2 regions of the Massilia oculi genome follow, and region 2 is predicted to be linked to the other one. Evidence: predicted binding sites of a transcription regulator. Region 2 holds the regulator's gene; the other holds the start of a gene.

Region 1 (4,832 bases), 140 kb from region 2:
GGCATGGATTCGCCCGTCAGGCTCGATTCGTCCAGCGTGGCGGCCGAGACCAGCGTGCCGTCCACCGGCACCGTTTCGCCGGGCCGCACTGCCAGGCGGTCTCCCGGACGAATCGCCTCGAGCGGCACCTCGACCAGCCGGCCATGTTCGTACCGGCTGGCGCTGCGCGGGGCTTTCTGCAGCAGGGCCGACATGTCCTTGCGGGCGCGCCGCTCCGCATATCCCTCCAGGGCGCGGCCGCTGGCGAACATCAGGGCGATGATATCTGCGGTGAAATACTCCTGCAGCAGGATCGCGCCGGCGATGGAGACCAGTGCAACGAGGTCCAGTCCCAGGCGCTTGCGCCAGAGCGCGACGACGGTGTCGACCGCCAGCGCCAGCAGCACGACGGCGGCGCCGGCCAGCCAGATCCAGTCCCCGACCAGGTCCGCCCCGGCCAGATGGCATGCGCCGCCGGCCACCAGCGTGGCGATGCAGATCGCCAGCTGCGCCATGCTGGTTCGGTTGCTCGAATGCATACTGGCTCGCATGAACGCTGGAAGATGTGGCTGGCGCATGGCGCCAGGGGCATGGCCGTGCTTACAGCAGTCTAGCACCGCCGCAAGCGCTGTCCAGGCCTGCTGACCGGATGGCGCCGCGCCCGTCAGCCATGGATGGGCAGTGAACTGCCGGGCCGACCCGCAGGCCACCTCGATCGGCAGCGCACTTTGCCTGCAGGCACAGGCGCTTAGCCGAACAAGCCATGCAGGAACCAGCGCGGCGCCGCATCCTCGCCGGTGCCGTTGATGCGCTCGCGATAGATCCAGTACAGCGCGTTGTCTTGCCCTTCGGCGATGAAGTAGTCGCGCGTCTGCGTCTGGCTCCACCAGCCGGCCTCGATGCGTTCGGGATTGGACGCCACCCGCAGGGGCGAACCGTAGAACGGCCGGTGGTCGCGCATCAGGAGCGCGATCGGCTTGGCCAGCAGCCAGCTCGGGCGTGGCAGGCTCCGCACGTCGGGGGGCATCTGCGCCGCGCGCGCGGCGGCGCTCACCTTCTGCTCCACCGGCACCCAGGCGTTGGCCACTTCGGGCCGGTAATCGGCCACCGGCAGCGCCTGCAAGACATTGTCTGCCCCCAGGCGCGCCACCAGCAGCTCGATCATGCGCATCCGGTCTTCTTCGGTGCCGCCGGGATCGGGAAACAGCGAATCGGTCGGTGGCGCCATTGCCTGCAATTGCTGCGCTTCCAGGCCGATGCCGATCACGGGCGCTTCGAGTTCGAGCTTGGCCAGGCGCTCGCGCAGCAGGCGCAGCAGGTGCTCGTCGCGCCAGGTGGGTTCGGCCAGCGCCACCTCGACCAGGGTCGGTGGGCGCGCCATGCGGCCGCGCTCGTGGTCGAGCGACAGCCGGATGCGTTCGACCGCCAGCTGGCGCGCGCACAGCCAGCCCGTCATCTGCAGCACCAGGCGGTGGGCGCCGGCCAGCAGCAGGTCGGCCTGTTCGAGCCGGTCGAACAGTTCGAGCCGCGCATGGAAACGCTCCGGCGGCGCCACCCAATGGAACATTTCGGCGTTCAGGCCGTAGGCGGCGTCCAGCATGTCGAGCAGGGCCCGCCCGCAGCGCCGCTGCAGGCCAGGCCGCGGCAGGCGCCGCAGCTCGTCCAGGCGGCGGCAGCCGATGCCCTCGAACCACGTGGCGAACGGCCGCGCCGGCGGCAGCAGTCCCACCGGCAAGCGGTCGAGGCGCCGCACCAGCGAATCCATCGTGAGGGCGCGCCCCGCATTGCGGCGCGCCAGCAGCCACGCCCCGCGCGCGGTGGGGGCGCAGGCGATGCAGGCCGTGAAGCCGAGCGCCGCCAGATTGGCGCGCACCCGCTCGCACAGGCGCCGGATGCCGCCGAACAGGCGCAGGCTGGCGCCGATATCGAGCAGTAGCGTCGCTTCTTCGGCCAGCGCCACCTGCGGCGTGTACTGGAGCATGGTCATGGCTACCGCATCCATGGCCTCGGCTTCGCGCGCATGGCTGCGCAGTTCGATGCGCGCCTCGGGCATCAGCATCAGCACGCCGCCGCGGCGCATGCCGATCTGCACGCCGGCAGCGCGCGCCGCCGGCGACAGCGCCATTACCCGTTCCTGCTCGAGGATGACGCTGCCAGGGTCGGGGCCACCAGCAGCGTCGCCGGCTTCGCTCTCCGCCTCACTGAACCAGCGTGGGCTGAAGACCTCGAGCGGTAGCTGGGGCAAATACAGGCCGATCCAGAGGCGCATGGCGTTGCAGTAGTGAAGATCCAAGAGGAAGGAACAGCGGCGCCTCGCGCTGCGGTCCCCGACGTTTGACGAAGTCGATATGCATGCCGCCGGCCGCCGGCCGCAGCGCAAGACGCAAAGGCGCGGGAGATGCATCTTGCGCCGCCGCCAGCGGACGGAGCATGAAAAACAGCGTTTCGCCGCCTTGCGCCGCCAGGTGCAGGCGGCGCAGGCTGTCGTTACGCATATGGTTGGCCCAGAACAGCAAGGCGCCGCAACTACCGCTACGCAACACCTGCTCGGCCGCCCAGAGTGCATCCGCAGTGCGCGTCGTGCGCAGCCACAGCAACTGCGATGGCTCCAGGCCGAGCGCGGCAAGCGCCAGGGCCTGGGGTGGATGGGGCGGCTGCAGCAGCACGATGCGGCGTTCGGCGCAGGCGGCCAGGGCCGGCCGCAACAGGCGCATCTCGCCGATGCCGGGCTGCTGCAAGTGCAGGTCGACCAGGGTGCCGCCGGGCCAGCCCCCGCCGGGAAGCTGGCTCGAGAGCGTTGGGTGGCCGGTATCGATGCAGCGCGTATCGGCATGCGCCAACTGCGACGCGCGCCACAGCGATGGGTGCACTGCCTCGGGTGCGGCAAGGATGGCTGAGTGGTTCATGGATCAGGCTTATCAGACAAATACTGTATAAACATACAGTACTCGCTGGAGTCGTGTTTTGCAAGACCTATTCAATTTGGCTATACCAATCAGGTCACTGGTATTGACTAAAATTAAACGCCTTATGACTCAAACCGACAGCTCCGCAACGACCTTGACGCGCGCCAGCCTTCCAGCACCCACACGATGGCCCAGGCATACAGCGCGAGAACGACGAACAGGCTCATCCGCACCAGCGAAGCATGGCCGACGTCCTTCCCCACCACGCTATCCTCGATCGCCGGGCCCAGCAGGATCAGCATGGTCACCAGGGCATTGCTCCAGAACGGGGGCGGCAGCGCCGAGGCCTTGAGGCCAAAAATCCGGGCTCCGCTCCAGAGCGCGGCGGCGGCCATCCACGGCACCAGCATCCACAGGGTCGGCCACACCGCCAGGCCGGACCAGGCCACGACCGCCATGCCCGCGCCCGCCAGCGTCGAACCGACCAGCATCCGCCCCGCCGAGCGCGCGCCCGTGGCGCCGGCCTGCTGGCCCAGCAGCACCGACTTGATGATGGCGGACAGGTAGAAAGCCGGGTGGATCAACGCGCAGCAGTTCGCCGCTGAGCTGTTGTCCCTGCGGATAGCGCGTGCTGCCGGCGATCCCGAGTTCGGCGCGTGCCTCCATGATGCGCAGGCCGGCGGCGCGTACCGTCGGGTTCACGCGCTGGGCCTCGGCGATCAGCGCGTCGGGCACGGGATCGTCGAAGCCGCGCCACCATTGCTGGATCGATGCGCTTCCCTGCGCGCCGGCGCGCGTGTTCAGCGAGGCCAGCGAGCCGCCGTCCCAGCCGGCCAGCGCGGCCGGCATATCAGGACGTTCGAAGTCGGGCCCGGCCGCCGTACAGGCGCCCAGCAGCGCCGCGCCTGCCAGCGCCAGCGCATTCCCGCCTGACCGCCTGCCGGGCGCGGCGCACACGGCTACTCCGGCGCCGCCGGCACTGGCGCTGGCGCAGGCGGCGCCACGGCATCGGGGCTGTTCGCCACCCACCACATGAAGGCCTGGTAGCTCAGGGCAAGGAAGACCGCGCCCACGAACATGCCCACCAGGCCGGCGCTGGCCAGGCCGCCCAGGGCGCCGAGCAGGATCACCGGCATCGGGGCATTCACGCCGCGCCCCAGCAGCAGCGGCTTGAGCACATTGTCGAGCGAGCCGGCAAGCAACAGCAGCACGGAATACGTGATCGCCTGCGTGTTGCCGTAGTCGCCGCTGCTCCACATATAGATGATCACTGGCAGGGTCGCCAGGAGGGCCGGCACCTGCACCACGCCCAGCACCAGGACGAGCAGGGACAGCAGGCCGGCGAACGGCACGTCGGCGACGACGAACACCAGGCCGACCACGATGGCCTGGAGCAGGGCCACGCCCAGCACGCCCAGGGCCACCGCGCGGATGGTCGCCGTGCACAGCACGACGAACTCTTCGCCGCGCTCGATGCCCGCCATGCGCACGAAGATGGCCCGGATGCCGTTGGCGCTGGCCCGCCCCCAGGCCATGATGATGCCGGCGACAATGAACGAGAACAGCAACAGCAGCATCGCGCCGGCGATGCCGGCCACCGCCTGCAGCGCCCTCCTGGTCAGGTCGGCCACCTGCGCATGCCTGCTGCGCAGCAGCGCCGGCAGGTCGGCGGAAGCCTCCAGCCACACGTCGTGGATGCGCTTGCCGACCAGCGGCCAGTCGGCTACGCCGGGTGACGGCGCGGGCACCCTCAGGGTGCCCGCGCGGACGCTGTCGACGGCTTCCTGCAGCGATTGACCGAGCGAGGTCATCAGGATCGCCGTGGGCGCCCCGATCGCGACGACGACGACCAGCACCAGCAGCGTCGCCGCCAGTCCCTGCTTGCCCCGCAGGCGCTGGGCCAGCTTCTGGTGCGCCGGATACAAGGTCACCGCCAGGATCACCGAC
Region 2 (4,832 bases):
ATTGCAGGCCACCCACTTCCTCGGCCTTGCCGAGCTGGTTGCAGGCTTCATAGACCGTGATCACGTCGGCCGGCTTGCCGGCATTGATCAGGCGGACCATCTGTTCGAAGATGATGCGGTGATCGTAACGGTAGAAGTCTTCCGCGTGCATGAAGTCGGCGATGCGGTCCCAGGCGGCGTTATCGCGCAGCAGGCCGCCGATGACGGACTGCTCTGCTTCGATGGAATGCGGGGGGATGCGCAGGGCTTCGATCTGCGGGTCTGAGGGTGCTGCGTTCATGGGCGGCATTATACCTTCTCCTGTCACACGGCTGTCATAATTGGTGAGTTTCAAAAGCAAAAAAGCCGGGAGAACCCGGCTTTTTTGTGCACTGCTTTTACTTCAGTTCAGCATTCGCTCAGGCAGCTTCGCCCACGACAGCGATGGTGATTTCCGACACGACGTCGGTGTGCAGGGCGACTGCAACCGGGAATTCGCCGGTGGTCTTCAGCGGGCCGGTCGGCAGGCGAACGGCAGCTTTTTCGACCGGGAAGCCTTGCTTGGTCAGCGCTTCAGCGATGTCGGCGTTGGTGACCGAACCGAACAGACGGCCGTCGACGCCGGCCTTCTGGCCGATGGTGACGGTCAGGCCGCTCAGCTTGTCGCCTTGGGCTTGGGCGGCTGCCAGTTTCTCGGCGGCTGCTTTTTCCAGTTCGGCGCGCTTGGCTTCGAACTCGGCGACGGCGCCGGCGGTAGCGCGGCGGGCCATCTTTTGTGGGATCAGGAAGTTACGTGCGTAACCGTCCTTGACTTTGACGACGTCGCCCAGGTTGCCGACGTTGATGACTTTTTCCAACAGAATGATTTGCATGTTTTATCTCCAGGATAGCTGACGTAACCGATTAACCGTGGTGCAGGTCGGTGTACGGCAGCAGCGCCAGGTAGCGGGCGCGCTTGATGGCGGTGTCGACCTGACGCTGGTAGTGCGCCTTGGTGCCGGTCAGACGTGCTGGCATGATCTTGCCGTTTTCCTGGACGAAGTCCTTCAGGGTGTCGACGTCTTTGTAGTCAACCTGCTCAACGCCAGCGGCGGTGAAGCGGCAGAACTTCTTGCGCTTGAACAGCGGGTTCTGCTGTTTGCGCTTGAGTTTTTCTTTAGCTTTGTTTTTGTCGAACTTTTTACCGAATGCCATTTGAGGCTCCTGTATATCTAAATTGCCGAACTAGGCGGCACTGAAATCAATGATGTGAAACACCAGGGCTTTGCTGTTGCGATTTTTTCGTGCAAGGAATCCGTTGAAGCGGTAGCTGGCGCCGAGCTCGGCACTGCCGAACCTGCCCGAAATCTCGCCCGCGGCGAACGCGGGGACTTCGAACTCGACCAGGCGATCGATCCCCGCCTCCCGCTGATGCGAACTGTGCATCAGGACGGCTGAAACGATCGGCACGCCGGCCGGGGTGTAGCGCAGTACGTCACGCTCGGCGATGGTCGCCACGAGCTGGAGCTGATTTTCGCCCAACTTCTACCCGGTTCTTCTGCTACGGTGTCTACGAATTCCTGGAAAAAATCTTAGGCAGCGGCGGCCGGGGCAGCTGCAGGAGCGGCTGCTTCTGCACGGTGGCTCTTGGCTGCATCTTCGCGCTGCACCGATTTCATCATCGGCGACGGTGCGGTTTCTGCTTTCTTCATCTTGACGGTCAGATGACGCAGAACGGCATCATTGAACTTGAATGCGGTTTCCAGCTCGACCAGGGTCTCGTTGTCGCATTCGATGTTCAGGCAGATGTAGTGCGCTTTTGGCAGCTTCTGGATCTGGTAAGCCATCTGGCGGCGGCCCCAGTCTTCCACGCGATGGATGTTACCGCCGCGGCTGGTCACCGTGGTCTTGTAACGCTCGATCATCGCCGGGACTTGCTCGCTCTGGTCCGGATGGACGATAAAAACGATTTCATAATGACGCATGCATTACTCCTTGAGGACGTTTTACATAAATGCCCACCTCGGCGTCAAGACGAGTGTGGGAAGGGAACAGCCAGCTAGTATAGCGTGAAATGGGTAAAAAGGGAACTTGGCTGTCAAGAGGCTCACCCAGGCGCCTGGCTCACTCGACATTTACGCTTGCGAAAAGCGTATTTTTTGCGATACGCGCGCTTTTTTCGCGCTTTTTCGTGTATAGCCCTTGCGTATAGCAGAATACTGTACAAAAATACAGTCTATCTCTACCAACCCGTTTCGCAAGACATTTATGCTCAAGCTCACTGCAAGGCAAGAACAGATCCTCAACCTGATCAAGGAAGCGATCGAGAACACGGGTTTCCCTCCGACCCGGGCCGAAATCGCGGCCGAACTGGGCTTCCGCTCGGCCAATGCGGCCGAAGAACACCTGCAAGCCCTGGCGCGCAAGGGCGCGATCGAGATTTCGCCGGGCACCTCGCGCGGCATCCGCCTGGTCGGCGCCAGCGTCGAGCAGATTCCGCCGCAGTTGCCGATGATGCCACCGTCGATGATGTCGCTGCCGCTGGTCGGCCGCGTCGCCGCCGGCAATCCGATCCTGGCCCAGGAACACGTCGAAGCCACCTATAACGTCGACACCGCGATGTTCGCGGCGCGGCCCGACTTTTTGCTCAAGGTAAAAGGCTGGTCGATGCGCGACGCCGGCATCATGGATGGCGACTTTTTGGCGGTCAAGAAGATCGACAGCGCCAAGAACGGCCAGATCGTCGTCGCCCGCCTGGGCGAGGAAGTCACCGTCAAGCGCTACCGCAAGACGGGCGACCTGGTCGAACTGCTGCCCGAGAACCCCGACTTCAAGGTCATCGAAGTCACGCCCGACGAAGAGTTCGCGCTCGAGGGCCTGGCGGTCGGGCTGATGCGCAGCTGGAATTGATCCTCTGTAGAACTTAGCACCACTACCATGTCATCCCCGCGAAGGCGGGGACCCAAGTCCTCAGCGCTGCCAAGACGATCTGACGCAGCGTTAACGCGAGCAACTCAGGTTCCCGCCTGCGCGGGAACGACGTATCTTCCAGCAGATGTCGCCTTACTGCTTGGCCTTGTTGACCACCGCATTATGCTGGTCGACAAACGCTTCGGTCGCGCTGCGCCATGCGGCGAAATCGGCCAATACCATCTTCGAATTGACTTTCGCTCCCTCGGCGATGTTCTGGCGCACCCGCTCCAGATAGGCGGTCGAGGCCTCGGTTTCCTGCTTGTTCATCAGCTTGGCGATGTCGGGCGGGATGCGCCTGGTCAGCGGCGACTGTTCGTTGAGGTTGGTCACCATCTTGTTGTAGCAATCCTGCCAGCCGGTCACGGCCTTGTTCACGCGCTCGATCTCTTCATTGATCTTCGACACCGCCGGAATACGCGGCGACGGGCAGCGGTACTCGCCCGACTGCAGGTCGGCGCCATCGTAGCCCTTGATCCAGTAGTCGATCTCGGCGCGGCGATCGATGCGCTGCTGCATGATCACGAGCGAGTCGGCGGCGACCTTGTTGCCCTTGGCGGCCGACTTTTCAAACCATTCCTTCGCCTTCGCCTCATCGATCGCGCCGGCCTCGCCATACCAGTACATCTGGCCCAATTGCTGCTGGGCCTGTGGATTGCCGGCATTGGCCAGCTTGGTGTAAAGCTTGAGCGCGCCCGCATAGTCTTTTTTCTCGAACAGGGCGTTGGCATCCTCGAGTTCGCCGGCGAATGCGGCGCTACTGAACGCGACAGAGACCGAAAGGGACAGGCAGGACAGGAATCGTTTCATGGGCATACCGTAAGGCTGGCTGGTAAAAGTCCATGATAGCCGTGTTTTACGGCTGGGCTCAACCGCAAAAACGACAGGGCCGGCATTCGCCGGCCCTGTGATGACAGCTTTTACATCGCTTTACGCATCCAGCGCCTGGCGGAAGTCGCCGACCAGGTCATCGGTGTCCTCGATGCCCACCGACACCCGGATCAAGCCTTCGGCGATCCCCATGCTGGCGCGCCGCTCGGGGCCCATCTCGAAGAAGATCGTGTGCGCCACCGGAATCACCAGGGTGCGGTTGTCGCCCAGGTTCGAGGCCGGGATCGCCAGCTTGAGACGGTTGAGATAGTCGAACGGATCGATGTCGTCCTTCAGCTCGAAGCTCAGCAGCGAGCCGCCGGCGCGGAACAGCGCCTCGACGATCGCATGCTGCGGGTGCGAGGCCAGGCCCGGATAATGCACGGCGGCGACGCGCTCGTCGGCCTCCAGCATCGTCGCCAGCGCCAGCGCATTGGCGCAGGTGCGCTCCATGCGCAGGGCCAGCGTCTCGGCGCCGACCGCGATGTGGTGCGCCGCTTCCGGCCCCAGCGCGGCGCCGAAGTCGCGCAGCGCCTTGGCGCGCAGCTGGGCCATGCCTTGCGCACCTGGCGCTTGCTTTCTGAAGTTCTGGGCGATGTTCGGATATGCGGCCCAGTCGAACAGGCCGGTGTCGGTCAGCGCGCCGCCCAAGGCGATGCCGTGGCCGCCGATCGACTTGGTCAGCGAATTGACCACCAGCCCGGCGCCCACATGCTTCGGCCGGAACAGCCAGGGCGTGGTCATCGTGTTGTCGACCACGTACAGGATGCCGCGCGCGCGGCACAGTTCGCCGATGCGGGCCAGGTCCGCCACTTGCGTGCGCGGATTGGCGATGGTCTCCACGAACACCAGGCGGGTGTTCGGTCGCAAGGCCGCTTCCACCTGGGCCACGTCGGTAGCGTCGACGAAGTCGACGTCGACGCCCTGCCCCGCCACCGTCTGCCACAGGCTGTTGGTATTGCCGAACAGGAAGCTCGACGACACGATGTGGTCGCCGGCTTTCAGGAGCGCCTGGAACAGCGCGCCGATCGCCG

Evidence for each region. The regulator LexA, encoded in region 2, represses DNA repair genes until DNA is damaged. The targets are predictions, from matches to a motif close to ACTGTATNNNNATACAGT.
Region 1: a site for LexA is predicted at 2,908-2,925, ahead of imuA (translesion DNA synthesis-associated protein ImuA). Genes of this name have one in related genera too.

The regions. Positions count from the first base shown of each region.
Region 1 covers NZ_CP029343.1:4,401,405-4,406,236, reverse strand. Annotated here, with positions in the region: gene DIR46_RS19900 (heavy metal translocating P-type ATPase) at 1-518, opposite strand, end outside; gene DIR46_RS19895 (Y-family DNA polymerase) at 728-2,248, opposite strand; gene imuA (translesion DNA synthesis-associated protein ImuA) at 2,178-2,885, opposite strand; gene DIR46_RS19885 (hypothetical protein) at 3,008-3,469, opposite strand; gene DIR46_RS26745 (hypothetical protein) at 3,550-3,921, shown strand; gene DIR46_RS19875 (AI-2E family transporter) at 3,845-4,832, opposite strand, start outside.
Region 2 covers NZ_CP029343.1:4,542,414-4,547,245, reverse strand. Annotated here, with positions in the region: gene DIR46_RS20500 (replicative DNA helicase) at 1-289, opposite strand, end outside; gene rplI (50S ribosomal protein L9) at 399-851, opposite strand; gene rpsR (30S ribosomal protein S18) at 883-1,173, opposite strand; gene priB (primosomal replication protein N) at 1,204-1,500, opposite strand; gene rpsF (30S ribosomal protein S6) at 1,551-1,943, opposite strand; gene lexA (transcriptional repressor LexA) at 2,227-2,868, shown strand; gene DIR46_RS20470 (tetratricopeptide repeat protein) at 3,022-3,738, opposite strand; gene DIR46_RS20465 (cystathionine gamma-synthase family protein) at 3,859-4,832, opposite strand, start outside.